2 regions of the Streptomyces sp. Edi2 genome follow, and region 1 is predicted to be linked to the other one. Evidence: riboswitches for the same ligand, from Rfam matches in the RefSeq annotation. Region 1 holds a riboswitch; the other holds the start of a gene.

Region 1 (9,616 bases):
GCTGGCGGCCACCCGGCTCGCGCCCGGTGCCCTCGTGCACTGCGCGACCGACTGGGAGCCGTATGCCGAGCAGATGCTCGAAGTCCTCTCCGCCGAGCCGGCGCTCGAAAACCTCTACCCCGGCTATGCGCCGCGCCCGGACTTCCGCCCGCTCACCAAGTTCGAGGGCCAGGGCCTGGACAAGGGGCATGTCGTCCACGACCTCCTCTTCCGCCGCCGCGACGCGTAGGACGAACGCCGCTCGTTAGGGTCGACGGGTGTACCCGTCCCAGCCGCCCCCGCACCCGCCGACCGCGCCCGCCCCTCCCCCGTACACACCCCAGCCGCACGAGGACGCGGCCGCGCACCGCCGCCGGACGGCCCCCTGGAACAGCACCACCCTCCGCGCCGTCGCCCTGGTCTCGCTGCTCGCGCTCTCCGGCGTGATCATCATCGGCATGGTCCGCCAGGAGACCGGCACGGAAGGTTTCCTGGTCGGGCTCGGCCTGGCCGTCTTCCCCGTGCCGCTCCTCCTCGCGGCGTTCTGCTGGCTCGACCGCGTCGAGCCCGAGCCCTGGCGCAACCTCGCCTTCGCCTTCGCCTGGGGCGCCTGCGCCGCCGCCCTGGTGGCGCTGCTCGCCAATGGCTTCGCCACCGACTGGCTGGCCGCCAATATCGCCTCGGCCTCACCCTCCGAGGCCGAGGCCTGGGGCGCCACGGTCATCGCCCCGGTCGTCGAGGAGGTGGTCAAGGCCGCCGCGGTCCTCTTCCTCTACCGCTTCCGCCGCAACGACTTCGACGGCATCACGGACGGCATCGTCATCGCCGGGATCACCGCCACCGGTTTCGCCTTCACCGAGAACGTCCTCTACCTGGGCAACGCCTTCGGCGAGGACCAGTCGATGGGCCACACCGGTCTGGACTCCCTCACCGCCGGCGCCTTCTTCTTCCGCATCATCGTCTCCCCCTTCGCCCACCCGCTCTTCACGATCCTCACCGGCCTCGCGTTCGGCATCGCCGCCACCCGCTACCCCCGCCGCCGCGCCGCCCGCATCACGCTCGCCCTCCTCGGCCTGCTCACCGCCGTCCTCCTGCACGCCATCTGGAACGGCGCCTCCTCCCTCGGCGACCCCGGTTTCCTCATCGTCTACGGCCTCTTCATGGTCCCCGTCCTCCTCGCCCTCACCTGGCTGGCGATCTGGGCCCGCAACCAAGAACTCCTCTCCCTGCGCGACTACCTCGCCCCCTACATCACCGCCGGCTGGCTCACCCCCACCGAACCCGCCGCCCTCTCCTCCCTCAAAACCCGCGCCCTGGCCCGCGACATCGCCCGCACCACCCAGGGCCCCGCCGCCGCCCGCGCCGTCACCGAGTACGCCACCGTCGCCACCACCCTTTCGTTCCACCGACGGCGGGCTCATCTCTTGGGACCTGCACCCGACTTCTTCAGCCGGGAACAGCACTTGCTGCTGCATCTTCGGCACTACCAGCAGTGGGGGCGGGCGGCGTTGGTGGATGCGTGGGTGACCAGGGAGCAGTCATGCGGCTCCGGCGACTCGCCTTGCCGCAGCAGATGACGTCTGCTCTAGCCAGGCCCGACCACAACCGCTCCCCCAGGCCGATGCTCCGCTGTCCGCAACGACCCCTATCTCCCTCGACAGTGGTGTACGAACCATCTGTACTGGGCAACTAGCCCTGGTTTATGCATGGTCCACCCACACCTGAGATCGAGGGAAACACCAAGTTGTCCGAGCCCCAGCAGGAACGTGCTACTCGCTTCATGGAGGCGCTTGCCTCCCTGCCTCTCCATCGCCCGTCAGGTGAACCATCGAGGGATCAGCCCATCGCGCTCCTCTGGGCGATCAGCCGTGCGGCCGAAGGTGCAGACCGCCTCACCTCATGGAACAAGGCAAAGACAGACCTTCGGGCCATGCTTACCGAATACGACACCATAGATTCACACCCGACACCCGAGAGCACTTTTCTAGAGTTGCACCAATTCCCCTTCTGGGAGATTCTCGGCACGAATGACGAGGCACCAGACTCCAGGGATCCTGACGCAGTTACATGGCTTGCCGAGCAAACACCCGAGGCCGGGCTGGAGACCTCGCTGCACGAACAGCTCGCCTCAGATAAGGATCTGTGTCGGGATGCAGTAAAGCTGCTTCACGAACAATACTTCCAGGACCATCGCCTTGATCTGCTGCTTCTGGAAGCAGGGCTCCCGGCGAAGGAATTTGACGGATTCGGCGCCCCTCCCCACGTACGCGTCGGGGATACCTTCAAGAGGCGGCGGACACTGGCACGAGCAAGGGTCCACCGTCCCACCATGGCCGGAATCTGCGGAACGCGAGCGAGCGGCGCCGAGTCCATCGTCGTATCCGGAGGTTACGAAGACGATGAAGACTATGGCGACGAAATAATCTACACGGGGCAAGGGGGGCGAGACGAGAAAACGAAGAAGCAATGCAAAGATCAGGAACTGACCCTAGGAAATGCAGCGTTGGTCACCAGCTACTCCACTGGGGCACCTGTGCGCGTGATTCGCGGCTCGGGCGGTGACCGTCGACACTCGCCAGCTGCTGGACTCCGGTACGACGGCCTCTACCGAGTAGAGGAGTGCTGGTCCCAACGCGGCGAATCGAACTTCCTCGTATGGCGCTATCGACTCCGCGCCATCGGCTCCGTCGACAAACAGGCCGCCACGAACATCACGCGCTCCTTCCCGGCTGGCAATGCCACCCCCGGCCGCAAGGAAACCTCCACCCAGCGCATCATCCGAAGCACCAAGGTAGCCGACTACGTAAAGAAGATCCACGCATACGCTTGCCAAGTATGCGGACTGCGCATTGAAACCCCTACGGGCGCCTACGCTGAAGCTGCACACATTAAGCCACTCGGTCACCCGCACGACGGCCCCGATGAGATCGATAACGTTCTATGCCTGTGCCCAAACCACCACACGGCCTTCGACTTCGGAATGCTGATCATTAACGATGACCGTTCCGTTACGCAACGAGGCTCCGAACCTCGAACCTACCAACTACGCGAGATCCCCGGACATGTCATAAACGCCAAATACCTCGCGTATCACCGAGACCACCACGAAAACATAAACGTCCCGACCGAATAGCTTTCCATACCCCCTCCCTGGCATCCATTTGCGAGAGAGGGGGTACGCCCCCATCAGCGCCGCCCCGTCATCACCCCTAACCCGCGACGCCGCACTCACCCTCGAAGAACATTTGCGCATAGTCGAGAACCGTATCGGGATCACGCCCCTGCGCCTGTAGCCAACGAAGGACTTCAGCAATGAGACCGACAGCCGCCGCCTCCTGGGTAACGAAGTGCAGCGGCCGTCCTTGGGTTGCCCGACCCGGCATGCCCTGACTGGAGGACGGGGGTACTTCTGCTCCCGGAGATTGCGGGCCGTCCGCGCCTCGGACCTGAGCCGTGCACGATGCACTGATCTCACACCAGGTGGTTTTGCCGTGCGCGGCAGCCGTCACTCCCCAACGGTCCGCCATGGCCGCCACCAGGCCCAGCCCTCGCCCAGTTTCCGAGGTAGGCGCGACACCCAGGAGCCTTGGGAACCGACCACTCTCCGCATCCCGAACGGAAATGCGCAGATGCGCATCCCTCACCATGACCGACAGGACAGCGGCAGCCCCTTCACCTACATGGTTGATGACGTTGGTGGCCAGCTCGCTGACGCAGAGCTGCGCCGCATCAACCACTCCCGAAAGTCCCCACCGTTCGAGGTAGAGGCTCGTCAGACGGCGTAACTCGGCCACCCCTGCCGGCCTCGCGGTGAAGGGGTGGACCCACTCCGTACTCGACATGCGGTGGGTGGCATTCATCTGGCCCAGCTCCTTTGCTTGCCCACGACCCCGACGTCACGTCTGGCCATCAGGTGATGACTCTCAGTTCCTCTGGGTGCGATAGTGGCAGCGCGTATCCCTTCATGCAATGTGCACAGCGGGATTCGCTCTATCGAGTGATTGGCCCGTACCTGCTCTCGCAGCAAGAATGAACGCCCGCCAAAACAAGGAGAGTTGCCGTGGCCGGTTCGCCCACCGCTCGTCGTCGCCGACTTGCGATCGAGCTGAAGAAGCTCCGTGAGGACCACGGACTCACCTGCAACCAGGTGGGCGAGTCGCTGGACTGGAGCGGATCCAAGGTCAACCGCATGGAGACCGGCCAAGGGCGCGTCCAGCCGTCAGACATTGAGGCGCTGTGCCGCTTCTACAACACCACTGACGAGCTACGCGAACTCCTCAAGGACCTTGCCAAGCACTCCAAGATGCGGGGTTGGTGGCACGCGTACGGCAGCGCCGTACCCACCTGGTTCTCCGTATACGTCGGCCTTGAACAGGCAGCCTGCAGCTTGCGGACCTACGAGGCCGAGTTCGTGCCTGGGCTACTACAGACCGCGGATTACGCCAGGGAGCTCCACCACGCTACGGCCCAGCCAAGTCCAGACGACGTCGAGCAGATGATCGCCGTGCGCATGGAGCGACAGGCACTCCTCACCGCTCCTCAGGCACCAGATTTGTGGGCGATCCTGCACGAGAGCGTCTTGCGGCATGCGATCGGGAGCCGGGAGGTGATGCAGGCCCAGTTCGAACGCTTGCTGAAGATGGCGCAGTCGAAGAACGTCACGGTCCAGGTACTGCCGTTCAACTCGGGTAGCTACCCGGCAACAGGGGCGTACACGATGTTGGGGTTCCCTGAGCAAGAGGACCCGGACATCGTCTATCGCGATGGCCTGACAGATGCTGTCTATCTGGAGCAACCCAGCGACATCGCGCAGTATGCAAAGGCATTCGACAACTTGCGGGCACTGTCCTTGAGTCCGCAACAGTCCAGTGCCCTCATTACCGAAGCGATGCAAGGACTCACCTGATGACTCACACAGCGCCTCTCGTCTGGCACAAGAGCAGCTACAGCAACGGCTCTGGCGGCAACTGCATAGCGACGGCGACACCCGACGGATCCACCGTCCTGGTCCGAGACACGAAGGTTCCCGGCGGCCAGATACTCAACTTCACCTGCGGGGCATGGCAGGACTTCGTCGCCTGCGTGCAGCACCCGGACTGGAACGTCCGCGCCTAGCGCGGTGCATCACACAGAGCAACGTCCGAGTCCCATGGACTCTCCACGTAGGGTCGTCACAGTTGTCCCCTGATGTGGAGGTTTCCGTGATGGCCGGCGTACCGACGAGTGTGATCGCAGCAACCGGCCTGGTAGGCGGCTACGCCACCGCCCGCTGGACCAAGAAGCGGCCGCTTGGCGGGGTGGCGCTGGCTGTGGCCGGGGCGGTGGCGGCCAAGGGATGGCAGGAGAAGGCGGGGAACGCGACGGCGGCGGCGCTGAGTGGGGCGTACGTGGCGGCGTTTGCCGGGTCGCATCCGTTGGCCAAGAAGATCGGGGCCTGGCCTTCGGTGTTTGCGGTGGCGGGTGGGGTGGCGCTGGCGTCGTGGGTGGCGGTCGACCGCCGGAAGTAGAGCGGGAGCAGGGCGTGGGGAGGGGGCGGGCCCAGGGAGTGGCCCGCCTCCCCGGCCCGCCACTCCCTGGGCCCGCCCCCTCCCCGCCTCTCAGGTGGTTCAGGCAGAAGCCTCGTTCAGAAGCCTCAGTTCCGCCTCCGTGAGCGTCAGGTCGCCCACCGCCAGCAGCGCCGGCAGCTGCTCCACCGTCCGGGCGCTGGCGATGGGGGCCGCGACGGTGGGCTGGGCGGCGAGCCAGGCGAGGGCGACGGTGGCCGGCTCGGCCTCGTGGGCGGCGGAGACGGTGTCGAGGGCCTGGAGGACGCGCCGGCCCCGGTCGGTGCCGGCGTACTTGGCCGCGCCGCCGGAGCGAGCGCTGTCGACGGTGGTTCCCGGGCGGTACTTGCCGGTCAGAAAGCCGGAGGCGAGGGCGTAGTACGGGACCGCGGCGAGGCCGTGGCGGGCGGCTGCGTCGGCGAGTTCGCCCTCGTAGGTGTCGCGGGAGACCAGGTTGTAGTGCGGCTGGAGGGCGACGTAGCGGGCCAGGCCCTCGCGGGCGGAGAAGGCCAGGGACTCCTCCAGGCGCTTCGCCGAGATGTTGGACGCGGCGATCTCGCGGACCTTGCCGGCCCGGACGAGGTCGTCGAGGGCGGTAAGGAACTCCCCGACCTCGACCGATTCGTCGTCGTAGTGGGTGTAGTAGAGGTCGATGTAGTCGGTGCGCAGACGGGAGAGGGAGAGATCGACCGCGGACTTGATGGTGGCGGCGGACAGGCCCTTGAAGTCCGGGTGGGCACCGACCTTGGTGGCGATGACGACCTCGTCGCGGTTGCCGCGGGCGGCCAGCCAGTTGCCGAGGACGGTCTCGGATTCGCCGCCCTTGTTGCCGGGGACCCAGGCCGAGTAGACGTCGGCGGTGTCGATGAAGTTGCCGCCACCCGCGACGTAGGCATCGAGCACGGCGAAGGATTCGCTCTCGTCGGCCGTCCAGCCGAAGACGTTGCCGCCGAGCGACAGCGGGGAGACCGAGAGCGAGCCGAGGGACTGACGATTTCGGGGGGTGTGTGTCGCGGTCATGTGTGGTGGCAACGTCCGGGGGAGCGGAGTTATTCCTTCCGCTCCCCCGGACGCCTCCGGCGCCCCGCGACGCCCCCGGACGCCAACTTCCGTCCGGCATACGCCCGTTGGGGCCATGTGTCACACACCGGTGCCGTACCGCACACGCCGGTGGCGCGTCACACGCCGATGCCGTACCGCACACGCCGATGCCGTACCGCGCACGCCGGTGGCGCGTCACACGCCGATGCCCCGCGTCACACGCCGAAGACCATGCGTCACACGTCGATGCCGTGATCGCGCAGCCACGGCATGGGGTCTATCGGATCGCCGGCGTCGGGGCGCACCTCCAGGTGGAGGTGCGGGCCGGTGACATTGCCGGTGGCGCCGACGCGGCCGATGACATCGCCGGTGCTGACCTTGCCGGAGGTCTTCACCATCGAGGACAGATGGCAGAACCAGAGTTCGGTGCCGTCGTCGAGGGTGAGGACGATGCGGTAGCCGTACGAGCCGGCCCAGCCGGCCTGGGTGATGGTGCCGGAGTGCACGGCCTTGACGGGAGTGCCGGTCGGCGCGGCGAAGTCCTGCCCGGTGTGGTCCGCGGCCCAGCGGTCGCCGGCCTGGCCGAAGCTCGCGGTGAGCGTGAACGAGGAGACGGGAGCGATGAAGTTCTTCGCGAGCTTGGCGAGGCGGGCGGCCTCCGCCTTCTGACGGGCCGCTTCTTCGGCCTCGCGCTTGGCCTCCAACTCGGCCGCCTTCTTGGCTGCTGCGGCCTTTTCGGCCGACTTCTGGTGGGCGTCGGCTGCCTTCTCGGCTGTCTGGAAAGCGGCGTGCTCGGCGGCCTCACGGGCCTCCTGCTCGGCGGCGCCCTGCTGCGCGTCGGCCTGCTGGAGGATGCGGCTGCGCAGCGCCTCGCCGACGTCCGCGCCCGAGCCCGTCCGGGTGACCTGGGTGAAGGGCCCGGTGGCGGCCGGAGTGGCCGCCTCGTCCGTTCCGGCTCCCGGGGCCGCGTTGCCGGCCGCGGCGGAGTCCGGGCCCGAGGCCGCATCCGCGTCCGAGTCCGTGCCCGCGTCCGATATGAGGTCACCGACGCCGGGGAGCGACTTGGCGTCCGGCAGCTTGTCGGCGAGGTCGTCGGCCATTCCGCCGACGTCGGGCATCGAGATCGGAACCGGAGGGCGGCCCTCGGCCGTGGCCATTCCGCCGGCACCGACCGCCGCGATGACGCCGACGCCCAGGACCGTGCCACCGCGGGCGAGCCCGCCGCCACGCTGCTTGGCCACCCGGTGCTTGCCGCGGACCGAGCGGACGGAATCCTCGGTGGGATTCCATTCCTCCCACGGTCCGTCGTTGATGTTGTCCGCATCACCGGGGCCCGGGAAGGCGCCTCGGTCATCGAGGTCGTAGGCGGACGGACCCTCGGGGGCAGGCTTGTTGGACGCCACGGGGGCGCTCTCCTTTCCTTCCTTCTCGCCTACCGGGTTAGCTGACGGGTTCGGAGCAGGAAGGTCTCCTACGGGCGCCCGCTGGCGGAGAGCGTCCGATTCACCCCAAGGAAGTGGTTCCCCGGTTCCCTTGGTGCAGTTCGAGGTGCTGGAGGTGCGTGAAAAGCGCGTGCGGGATTCGGCGTCTGCGCACGGTGCCGCCTCTTGCGACGGCTGGGACGACCGCGCTGCGTTATCGGACAGTAATAGAGAACGCAGGCGAATTCCAAGCCTTCCCGGGATTTCGTAGCGGCTTCGCGGGAGCTCTGGTGGGGACTTTTTCGGCCAGCACGGCCACAAACCGGGCGAGTTGACCGCCCACCCCTAAACGATCTCGCGGCGATTGTGCACCAGTTGTTATGCGGAGGGGTGCCCCTCGGTTACGGAACGTGAGAGCAGTAACGTCGGATCATGGCCGTCAACGTCGGGAACACCGGAAACACCCGTCACGTCGCGCGCGCCGTTGCCGGCACCTGGGGGCTGGCGGAGCGGTACCGGGAGTTCTCCTGGCGTCAGGCGCGGGGGCGGTCCGCGGCGCACGAGGAGCTGAGCGCGCGGATCAGCCAGGATCCGGAGCTCTGCGATCTGCTGTCGGGGTCGCTGCCGGCCGGCGGCGCACAGCAGCCGGAGCTCGTGCTCGCCGCCGTCCGCTATCTCGACGGCCCGCACGCCGAACTGGGGCCGCGCGGCGAAACGGCGTACGGCCGCTGGCGCGAGTGGACGGTACGGCACTGGAACGAGGTGCGTGCGGTGATCATGCAGCGCTCGTCCCGGACCGATGAACCGGCCCACTGCGCGACGCTGCTGCCGCTGCTCGCCCGCCTGCCGCAGCCGCTGGCGCTGCTGGAGGTCGGCACGTCGGCGGGGCTGTGTCTGCATCCCGACCGCTATCGCTACCGCTACCTGTGCCGGTACGAGGACGACGGGGGACGCGGCACCCGTCTCCCCGAGGCAGCGCCGGAGGCAGCGCCAGAGGCAGCGCCAGAGGCAGAGGCAGTGGCAGAGGCGGGCGCGCCGGAGAGTCCGCTGGTGCTGGAGTGCCGCACGGGGTGGACGGCCGACGAGCTGCCCGGCCGGGACCGGATGCCTCGGATCGTCTGGCGGGCCGGTATCGGTCTCGACCCGCTCGACCCGGCCGCCGAACCGGACGATCTGCGCTGGCTGCAGGCGCTCGTATGGCCGGGCGACGGGGAGCGCGCCGCACGGCTGTCCGCGGCCGTCGAGGCGGTGCGGCCGGCGCCGCGGCCACGGATGGTGCGCGGCGATCTGCTCCACGAGCTGCCCGCGCTCGCCGCCGAGGCGCCGCCCGAGGCCACGCTGGTCATCTTCCACAGCGCCGCGCTGGCCGGCCTCGCGCCCGCTCGCCGCGAGGAGTTCGCGTATCTCGTACGGTCGCTGCTGCGCGGACGGCCCGGCGGCGGGCACTGGGTCTCCCACGAGCACCCCTCCGTCCTGCCCTGGATCCCCGCGCCGGCGCGCCGTTCGCCGCACCCGGACGACGCGCGGCTGCTGACCCTCGCCCTGGACGAGCGCCCGGTCGCGCTCACCGGCCCGCACGGTGAGAGCCTGCACCGGCTCCCGGGGACGGAGGGCGTGGCGTAGGGCCTGCCG
Region 2 (9,616 bases), 2.8 Mb from region 1:
GAGGCGGTCGCGCCGCTTGGTCCGCCGGAACTCGCTGCGCCGCCGCACCACGTTGAAGCGGTGGTCGACGTAGACCTCCAGCAGTTCCTTGAGGCCCAGCGTCAGGGGCTGGCCGTCCACCAGCGCGACGTTGTTGATGCCGAAGGACTCCTCCATCGGCGTGAGCTTGTAGAGCTGCTCCAATACGGCCTCGGGGTTGAAGCCGTTCTTGACCTCGATCACCAGCCGCAGGCCGTGCTCGCGGTCGGTGAGGTCCTTGACGTCCGCGATGCCCTGGAGCTTCTTCGAACCGACCAGGTCCTTGATCTTGGAGATGACCTTTTCGGGGCCGACCGTGAAGGGGAGTTCGGTGACGACCAGACCCTTGCGGCGGGCGGTGACGTTCTCCACCGCGACCGTCGCGCGGATCTTGAACGTGCCGCGGCCCTTCTCGTACGCGTCCCGTACGCCGCCGAGGCCCACGATCCGGCCGCCCGTCGGCAGGTCCGGACCCGGCACGAAGCGCATCAGGGTGTCGAGATCGGCGTTCGGATGCTTGATCAGATGGCGGGCCGCGGCGATGACCTCGCCCAGGTTGTGCGGCGGCATGTTCGTCGCCATACCGACGGCGATGCCGGACGCGCCGTTGACCAGGAGGTTCGGATACGCGGCAGGGAGGGCGGCCGGTTCCTGCTCCTGGCCGTCGTAGTTCGGCGCGAAGTCGACGGTGTCCTCTTCGATGGACTCCGTCATCAGGGACGTCGCGGACGCCATCCGGCACTCGGTGTACCGCATCGCGGCGGGCGGGTCGTCATTGCCCAGCGAACCGAAGTTGCCGTGACCGTCGACGAGCGGCAGCCGCATCGAGAACGGCTGCGCCATACGCACCAGGGCGTCGTAGATCGACGCGTCGCCGTGCGGATGGAGCTTACCCATCACCTCGCCGACGACGCGGGCGCACTTGACGTAACCGCGATCGGGCCGGAGCCCCATCTCGTTCATCTGGTACAGGATGCGGCGGTGCACCGGCTTGAGACCGTCGCGGGCGTCCGGCAGGGCGCGCGAGTAGATGACCGAATACGCGTACTCGAGGAAGGAACCCTGCATCTCGTCGACGACGTCGATGTCGAGGATCCTCTCCTCGAAGTCGTCCGGCGGCGGGGTCTTCGTGCTGCGGCGGGCCATCGCGGCTGCGGCTCCTTCTGCTGCGTCTACTGCCGATGCCGGGGAGGCGGCATCGAACAACGGTCAACCAGTCGGGTCAACCAGCTGAGGGATCGACCCGCGAGTATGTCTGAGTCTGACGCGGACCATTGTGGACCGCCCCACTGACAACGCCGACCGCGACTCCCCTTTCAGCTCCCTGCGGGTCGCGCACGGCACACGTCCCGGGCCGGCCGCCCGGTGACTTCGCCAGATGCCGACGCGCTTGCATACAGTGACAGAACTTCCTCGCAAGCGGATCGAAGGGACGTACATGCCCATGGGTCACACGGCCACAGAACAAGCCGGCTCCGGCGGCCTGACAGCAACCGAGCACCGGCTGGCCAACGGCCTGCGCGTGGTGCTCTCCGAAGACCACCTGACGCCGGTCGCAGCGGTCTGCCTGTGGTACGACGTCGGCTCCCGCCACGAGGTCAAGGGCCGTACGGGCCTGGCTCACCTCTTCGAGCACCTGATGTTCCAGGGCTCCGCGCAGGTGAAGGGCAACGGCCACTTCGAGCTGGTGCAGGGCGCCGGCGGTTCGCTCAACGGCACCACGAGCTTTGAGCGCACCAACTACTTCGAGACCATGCCCGCCCACGAGCTGGAGCTCGCGCTCTGGCTGGAGGCCGACCGGATGGGCTCGCTGCTGACCGCGCTCGACGACGAGTCCATGGAGAACCAGCGCGACGTCGTCAAGAACGAGCGCCGCCAGCGCTACGACAACGTCCCCTACGGCACGGCCTTCGAGAAGCTGACGGCCATGGCGTACCCCGAGGGCCACCCGTACCACCACACCCCCATCGGGTCGATGGCCGATCTGGACGCGGCCTCCCTGGAGGACGCGCGGGCGTTCTTCCGGACGTACTACGCGCCCAACAACGTCGTCCTGTCGATCGTGGGCGACATCGACCCCGAGCAGACGCTGGCCTGGGTCGAGAAGTACTTCGGCTCGATCCCCGCGCACGACGGCAAGCAGGCGCCGCGGGACGGCACGCTTCCCGACGTCATCGGCGGCGAGCTGCGCGAGGTCGTCGAGGAGGACGTGCCCGCCCGGGCCCTGATGGCGGCCTACCGCCTGCCGCACGACGGCACCCGTGAGGCGGACGCCGCCGACCTCGCGCTGACCGTCCTGGGCGGCGGCGAGTCCTCCCGCCTGTACAACCGGCTGGTGCGCCGCGACCGCAGCGCCGTGGCGGCCGGCTTCGGCCTGCTGCGGCTGGCCGGCGCACCCTCGCTGGGCTGGCTGGACGTGAAGACGTCCGGCGGCGTGGAGGTCCCCGGCATCGAGCGCGCGGTCGACGAGGAGCTGGCCCGCTTCGCCGCTGAGGGACCGACCCCGGAGGAGATGGAGCGGGCACAGGCCCAGCTGGAGCGCGAATGGCTGGACCGGCTGGCCACGGTCAGCGGCCGCGCCGACGAACTGTGCCGCTTCGCTGTCCTGTTCGGCGACCCGCAGCTGGCGCTGACCGCCGTGCAGCGCGTTCTGGACATCACTCCCGAGGAGGTGCAGGCGGTCGCCAAGGCCCGGCTGCGCCCCGACAACCGCGCGGTGCTCGTCTACGAGCCCACCGAGCCGACCGACGCCGCCGACACCGAGGAAGGGGAGGCGGACCAGTGAGCGACGCCACCACCCACGCCGATTCCCCCGTGAGCAGCATGGACTTTCACCCGCAGCCCCAGGGCGGCGCGCCCAGGCCGTGGGCCTTCCCGGCCCCCGACCGCAGCCAACTGCCCAACGGGCTCACCCTCCTGACCAGCCACCGCCCCGGCCAGCAGGTCGTCGCCGTAGAGATCAACCTCGTCGCCCCGCTGGAGGCAGAGCCCGAGGGCCTGGACGGCGTCGCCACGATCATGGCGCGCGCCCTGTCCGAGGGCACCGACAAGCACGACGCGGAGGAGTTCGCCGCCGAGCTGGAGCGCTGCGGCGCCACCCTGGACGCGCACGCCGACCACCCCGGTGTACGGGTCTCCCTCGAGGTGCCGGCGTCCCGGCTGCCGCGTGCACTCGTCCTGCTCGCCGACGCGCTGCGTACGCCCGCCTTCCCGGAGAGCGAGGTCGAGCGGCTGGTGCGCAACCGTCTCGACGAGATCCCGCACGAGCTCGCCAACCCGGCCCGGCGCGCGGCGATGGCGCTGTCCAAGGAACTGTTCCCGGCCACATCCCGTATGTCACGGCCGCGCCAGGGCACCGAGGAGACCGTCGGACGCGTCGATGCCGCGGCCGTCCGCGCCTTCTACGACGCCCATGTACGGCCCGCCACGGCCACCGCCGTCATCGTCGGTGACTTCACCGGGGTCGACCTGGACGCCGTGCTCGCCGAGACGCTCGGTGCGTGGAGCGGCTCGTCGGCCGAGCCGCTGAAGGCCTCGCCGATCGTCGGCGATGACACCGGCCGCGTGGTGATCGTGGACCGCCCCGGCGCCGTCCAGACGCAGCTGCTCATCGGGCGTATCGGCGCCGACCGGCACGACCGGGTGTGGCCCGCGCAGGTCCTCGGCACGTACTGCCTGGGCGGCACCCTCACCTCCCGTCTGGACCGTGTGCTGCGCGAGGAGAAGGGCTACACCTACGGGGTGCGTGCCTTCGGGCAGGTGCTTCGTTCCACCGCTCCCACGTCCCCCGAGGGGGCCACGGGTGCCTCGCTGCTCGCCATCAGCGGGTCGGTGGACACCGCCTCCACCGTCCCGGCGCTCGACGACCTGTGGAACGTGCTGCGCACCCTCGCGGCAGAGGGGCTGACGGACGACGAGCGGGATGTCGCCGTACAGAACCTCGTCGGGGTCGCGCCGCTGAAGTACGAGACCGCGGCAGCCGTTGCCGGCACCCTCGCCGACCAGGTGGAGCAGCACCTGCCGGACGACTTCCAGGCGCAGCTGTACGTCCGCCTCGCGGAGACCGGCACGGTCGAGGCGACCGCGGCGGCCGTGAACGCCTTCCCCGTGGACCGGCTGGTGACGGTCCTGGTGGGCGATGCGGCGCAGATCGCCGAGCCCGTCAAGGCGCTGGGCATCGGTGAGGTGACAGTCGTCGGCGGCTAGTACCGCCGTGTGACGGAAGGTCACATATCGACAAAGCAACTCCCGTGGCGATGGTCTGCCACGGGAGTTGCTGTATGTCCGGTTTATTGCGGCCGGTGCCTCGGTTCTTGTGGCATCCCGCACAAAAAAGCGGATCTGTTTGCCGATTGAAAGTTGCCCCGTTTAGCGTCGGTCCGGCTGTTCGTCACAAGTCCGCCACAACCGTGGCACCGGACAGTCATCGCCGAATCCCCGTACGGCGCGAGCCAGGGGAACCGGGGACCCAGAGTCCCTTGGGGTGAATCGGACTCCCCTCCGGAGGAGCCCGTAGGAGACCTTCCTGCTCCGAACCCGTCAGCTAACCCGGTAGGCGAGAAGGAGGGAAAGGACAAGCCAGTACATGGCGTTCATCCGTGCCACCGGGAAGCACCGTCGTACGAGCCGCCCCGTGCGGACGACCCGCCACATCGCCGGCATAGCCACCCTCGCGGCCGGCGGCGTGGTCGCCTCCGTGGCCTCGCCGGCGCTGGCGGCCACGGACGAGGCCCGCACCCAGGACACCGGTCTGCAGCACGCCGTCGTGCTCGGTGACGAGCTCGCCAACCACGTCGCGGCCCAGGCCGACGCGCAGCAGGCCGAAGCGGAGACCGCGGCGGCGAAGGCGAAGGCCGAGGCCGTGGCCAAGAAGCAGGCCGAGGAGGCCAAGCGGCGCGTCGAGGCCGCCCGCAAGGCCAAGGAGCGCGCCGCCCGCGAGGCGGAGCGCAAGCGCCTCAACACCTTCGTCGCCCCCGTGGCCGACTCCTACGTGTCCACCTCGTACAAGGCCTCCAGCGGCCTGTGGTCCTCGGGCAGCCACACCGGCATCGACTTTCACGCCGCCTCCGGCACCTCCGTCCACGCCGTCGGCACGGGCACCGTCGTCGAGGCCGGCTGGGGCGGCTCGTACGGCAACAACATCGTGATCAAGATGAACGACGGTACGTACACCCAGTACGGTCACCTGTCGTCGCTCGGCGTCTCGGTCGGCCAGCACGTCACCCCGGGCCAGCAGATCGGCCTCTCCGGCGCCACCGGCAACGCCACCGGCCCGCACCTCCACTTCGAGGCCCGTACCGGCGCCGACTACGGCTCGGACATCGACCCGGTCGCGTACCTGCACTCGCACGGCGTCAACGTCTGACCTTCCGCCTCGCCTGAGCGCGCTCCTCACCGGGCCGCGCGGCACCGGACCGAGCATCCGCCGAAGCCCCGGCCCCACGGCCGGGGCTTCGGCGTATCCGGCGCCGCGGTCGGTGTGCAGAGGGATACGCCGTCCCCCTCCCGGCCAACTTCCGGCCAAAAAATTTCCATGAATAAGCGGAGCCCGCCGAAAAGGCGTTCCCGTCGAATAGAGTCACGGAAAAGTCGCCGACCGGCGGCGTTTCCAGGGGATTACGGCGGAGGCACGGAAGATGCGAGGCCATATTTCCGCTCATGCGGTGTGCACGGCGATTCGCGATGACATTGTCTCCGGTGCGCTGGCGCCGGGGAGCCGGCTGATCGAAGAGATCCTTGCGGCCCGGTACGGCGTCTCCCGGGTGCCGGTCCGTGAAGCGCTGCGAACCCTGCAGTCCGAAGGGTTTGTCACCACCCGCCACCACGCGGGCGCCTGCGTCGCCGAGCCCACCGAGCAGGATGCCGCCGATCTCCTCGACGTCCGCGCCCTGTTGGAGCCGCTGGGGGCCGCCCGCGCGGCCGTCCGCCGTAGCCCGGCTCACCTCAAGGTGCTCCGCGGCCTGGTACGGCTCGGCCGTGAGCGGGCGCGTCACGGCAGCCCGGCGGATCTGCGCCAACTGGACGACTGGTTCCACGAGACGCTGGCCCAGGCAGCCGGCAGCCCCAGTCTGACGGCGCTGCTGACCCAGCTGCGGCGCAAGATCGAGTGGATGTATGCCGTGGAACTGCCCGCCCGCACGAGTGAGTCGTGGGAGGAACACGGCGCGGTGCTGGACGCGGTGGCCCGGGGGGATGCGGAACGGGCCCGTGCCCTGATGGCGGCTCATGTCGAGCGCTCACTCCCGGTGTACCGGCTCCGGCGCCCTGCCAAGACAGGCGTGAGGGATCCGAAACCGCCCGTCAACACGGCCCGTGCCCGCCCTTAACAATCGCCCCGTATACAAAGAAGTGCGGAATGGGATCCCGGGGGTGTGAGATTGCGTATTCCTCCCCGCCGGTATTCAGTGTGCATGTGTGCCGCCATGGGTGCTGCGCCGGCATGCGTGTTGCCATAGGTGTGGAGTCTGAAGAATGGAATAGCGCACGCTTTTTCTTGCGCTCCCGATATAAAGGAACCGTCTCCTCAATCCGGGGCCGCCGCAGCTCAAATCCTGGGGGGCTCAGACGGTCTCGGGAAGCTCCTCGAGGCCTTCGGCGACGAGCTTGGCCAGACGGTCGAGTGCTTCCTCGGCGCCCTCGGCGTCGGAGGCCAGCACGATCTCCTCACCACCCTGGGCACCCAGGCCCAGGACCGCGAGCATAGAGGCCGCGTTGACGGGGTTGCCATCAGCCTTGGCGATCGTCATGGGGACGCCGGAGGCGGTGGCCGCACGGACGAAGATCGACGCGGGGCGGGCGTGCAGGCCCTCGGCCCAACCGACATTGACGCGGCGCTCTGCCATGGTGTTGCCCTTCAAAGTCGTGACTGTTGTCTAGACCAGTCTCTCACGCTGCCGGGAGTGCTGGGCAGTCCTGTGTCCTGGTCTTTTGCGGCCATTGGTCTCCCCAGGGGAGGTCCGGCAGGCCGCCCGGAGCGCCGGAGTGTACGTCCGTACGGCATCCTCAGCTTGCCCCGCACCCCGAGCGTACGCGCGCCGAGCCGGTTGTCGGTGGCCGGTCGTACGCTGTCCGCATGCAGAAGCCGCAGGACCACGCGTACCCGACCCACTGGGAAGCCGACGTGGTGCTGCGTGACGGTGGCACGGCGCGGATCCGCCCCATCACCCCCGACGACGCCGAGCGGCTGGTCTCCTTCTACGAACAGGTCTCGGACGAGTCGAAGTACTACCGCTTCTTCGCTCCCTACCCGCGCCTGTCCGACCGCGATGTGCACCGTTTCACCCACCACGACTACATCGACCGGGTAGGGCTCGCCGCCACCGTCGGCGGCGAGTTCATCGCCACCGTCCGCTACGACCGGATCAACGAGCAGGGGCTGCCCGCCAAGAGCCCCGAGGACGACCAGGCCGAGGTCGCCTTCCTCGTCCAGGACGCCCACCAGGGCCGCGGCGTGGCCTCCGCCCTCCTGGAGCACATCGCGGCCGTCGCCCGCGAGCGAGGCATCCGCCGGTTCGCCGCCGAAGTGCTCCCCGCGAACTCCAAGATGATCAAGGTCTTCACGGACGCCGGCTACACCCACGAGCGCACCTTCGAAGACGGTGTGGTCCGCCTGGAGTTCGATCTCGAGCCGACCGAGCAGTCCATGGCCGTGATGCGTGGCCGTGAGCAGCGCGCCGAGGCCCGCTCCGTACAGCGGCTGCTCGCCCCGGGCTCGGTCGCCGTCATCGGAGCCGGCCGCGCCTCCGGCGGCCTCGGGCGTACCGCGCTGCGCAGCCTCCTGGAATCCGGCTTCACGGGGCGGGTACACGCCGTCAACCACGCCTTCCCCGAAGACATGCAGCGCCTGCAGCCCGAAGGGGTGCCGGCCGTCCGCGCGCTGCGGGAGATCGCCGACCCGGTGGACCTCGCCGTCATCGCCGTCCCCGCGGACAGCGTCCCCGACGTGGTCCGCGACTGCGGCGAACACGGGGTCCAGGGCGTGCTGATCCTGTCCTCCGGTTACGCCGAGGCCGGCCCGGACGGCCGGGAACGGCAGCGCGCCCTGCTCCGCCAGGCCCGCTCGTACGGTATGCGGCTCATCGGGCCCAACGCCTTCGGCCTGATCAACACCGCCACCGACGTCCGCCTGAACGCCTCTCTCGCCCCCCGGATGCCCGGCGCCGGCCACATCGGCCTGTTCACCCAGTCCGGTGCCATCGGTATCGCCCTGCTCAGCGGACTGCATGCACGCGGCCCCGGTGACGGCGGGATCGCCGGAATCTCCACCTTCGTCTCGGCCGGCAACCGCGCCGATGTCTCCGGCAACGACCTGCTCCAGTACTGGTACGACGACCCGGACACCGATGTCGTCATCCTCTACCTGGAGTCCATCGGCAACCCGCGCAAATTCGCCCGGCTCGCCCGCCGCACCGCCGCCGTCAAACCGGTGGTGGTCGCCAAGGGGGCCCGGCACAACGGCACGGCCCCGCCCGGCCACGCCGTGCCCACGGTCCGCGTTCCCGACAGCACCGTCGCCGCCCTGATGCGCCAGGCCGGCGTGATCCGCGTCGACACGGTCACGGAGCTGATCGACGCCGGTCTGCTGCTGGCCTCCCAGCCGCTGCCGGCCGGCCCGCGCATCGCCATCCTCGGCAACTCCGAGTCGCTGGCGCTGCTCGCCTACGACGCCTGCCTGACCGAAGGGCTGCGCCCGCAGGGCCCCCGTGTACTGCCCTCCGCGGCGACACCGGACGACTTCCGGGCCGCGCTCGCCGAGGCGCTGTCCGGCGACGGCTGCGATGCCGTGGTCGTCACGGCCATCCCCTGGGTGGGGGAGGGGGCCGCGGTTTCCCCGGCCGACAGCGAGGGCGCCGTACTTGCCGCCGCGCTGCGGACGGCGGCCGAGGCGCATCCGGAGAAGCCGGTGACGGTCGTCCACCTCGCCATGGACGATCTGGCCGAGACACTTGCGGCACCGGCACCGGCACCGGCACCGGCACCGGCGCAGTCGCCCGAGCCCGTGGCGCCCGCCCGGGACGAGCCGGTCCGCCCCGCTGGTCCGATCCCCGCCTCCGCCTGGTCCGTCCAGCCCCCGTATCCCCCGCAGCCCCCGTATCCCCCGCACGGCCCGTCGAACCGCTCACGCCCCCCGCTCCCCCCAGGCCCGCCACCCACCCTCGCCGCTCGCCGACCGGACCCGGCCCGTGACGCCGAGGCCGCCACCCCGCCGCAGCGCCGCCCGGCGCCGCTCCGCATCCCCGCCTACCCGGCCGCCGAGCGCGCCGTGCGCTCCCTGGCCGAGGCCGTCCGCTACGCCGCATGGCGCCGGGAGGCCGCCGAGCCCGGCCGGGTGCCCGAATACGACGACATCGAGGAGGCGGCGGCCGGCGCCGACATCGAGCGCCTGCTCGACCGGCTCACCCCCGACGCCCCCACGGGCCGCTCCGTCCCGGTGCCGCTCCAGGACGCCGAGGCCCTGCTCGCCCGCTACGGCATCCACACCCGGCCCGTCCTGCCGGCCCCCGACCCGGACACCGCCGTCCGCGCCGCCGCCCACCTCGGCTATCCGGTGGCCCTGAAAACCACCGCACCCCACCTGCGTCACCGTGCCGACCTCGGC

The links. A riboswitch is a leader RNA that binds a small molecule or an ion and turns the genes downstream of it on or off. The one in region 1 is predicted to bind cyclic di-AMP.
Region 2: another riboswitch for cyclic di-AMP. It lies ahead of ABR737_RS34005 (M23 family metallopeptidase); the one in region 1 lies ahead of ABR737_RS21560 (M23 family metallopeptidase).

Annotation. Positions count from the first base shown of each region.
Region 1 covers NZ_JBEJGX010000003.1:4,134,776-4,144,391, forward strand. Annotated here, with positions in the region: gene trmB (tRNA (guanosine(46)-N7)-methyltransferase TrmB) at 1-229, shown strand, start outside; gene ABR737_RS21525 (PrsW family intramembrane metalloprotease) at 258-1,556, shown strand; gene ABR737_RS21530 (YDG/SRA domain-containing protein) at 1,724-3,112, shown strand; gene ABR737_RS21535 (ATP-binding protein) at 3,189-3,839, opposite strand; gene ABR737_RS21540 (helix-turn-helix domain-containing protein) at 4,040-4,885, shown strand; gene ABR737_RS21545 (DUF397 domain-containing protein) at 4,885-5,094, shown strand; gene ABR737_RS21550 (hypothetical protein) at 5,184-5,486, shown strand; gene ABR737_RS21555 (aldo/keto reductase) at 5,586-6,542, opposite strand; gene ABR737_RS21560 (M23 family metallopeptidase) at 6,800-7,966, opposite strand; cyclic di-AMP (ydaO/yuaA leader) riboswitch at 7,978-8,124, opposite strand; gene ABR737_RS21565 (DUF2332 family protein) at 8,417-9,607, shown strand.
Region 2 covers NZ_JBEJGX010000003.1:6,953,676-6,963,291, forward strand. Annotated here, with positions in the region: gene ABR737_RS33990 (DNA gyrase/topoisomerase IV subunit A) at 1-1,164, opposite strand, end outside; gene ABR737_RS33995 (M16 family metallopeptidase) at 1,463-2,803, shown strand; gene ABR737_RS34000 (M16 family metallopeptidase) at 2,842-4,224, shown strand; cyclic di-AMP (ydaO/yuaA leader) riboswitch at 4,436-4,591, shown strand; gene ABR737_RS34005 (M23 family metallopeptidase) at 4,604-5,383, shown strand; gene ABR737_RS34010 (GntR family transcriptional regulator) at 5,655-6,344, shown strand; gene ABR737_RS34015 (HPr family phosphocarrier protein) at 6,579-6,860, opposite strand; gene ABR737_RS34020 (bifunctional acetate--CoA ligase family protein/GNAT family N-acetyltransferase) at 7,091-9,616, shown strand, end outside.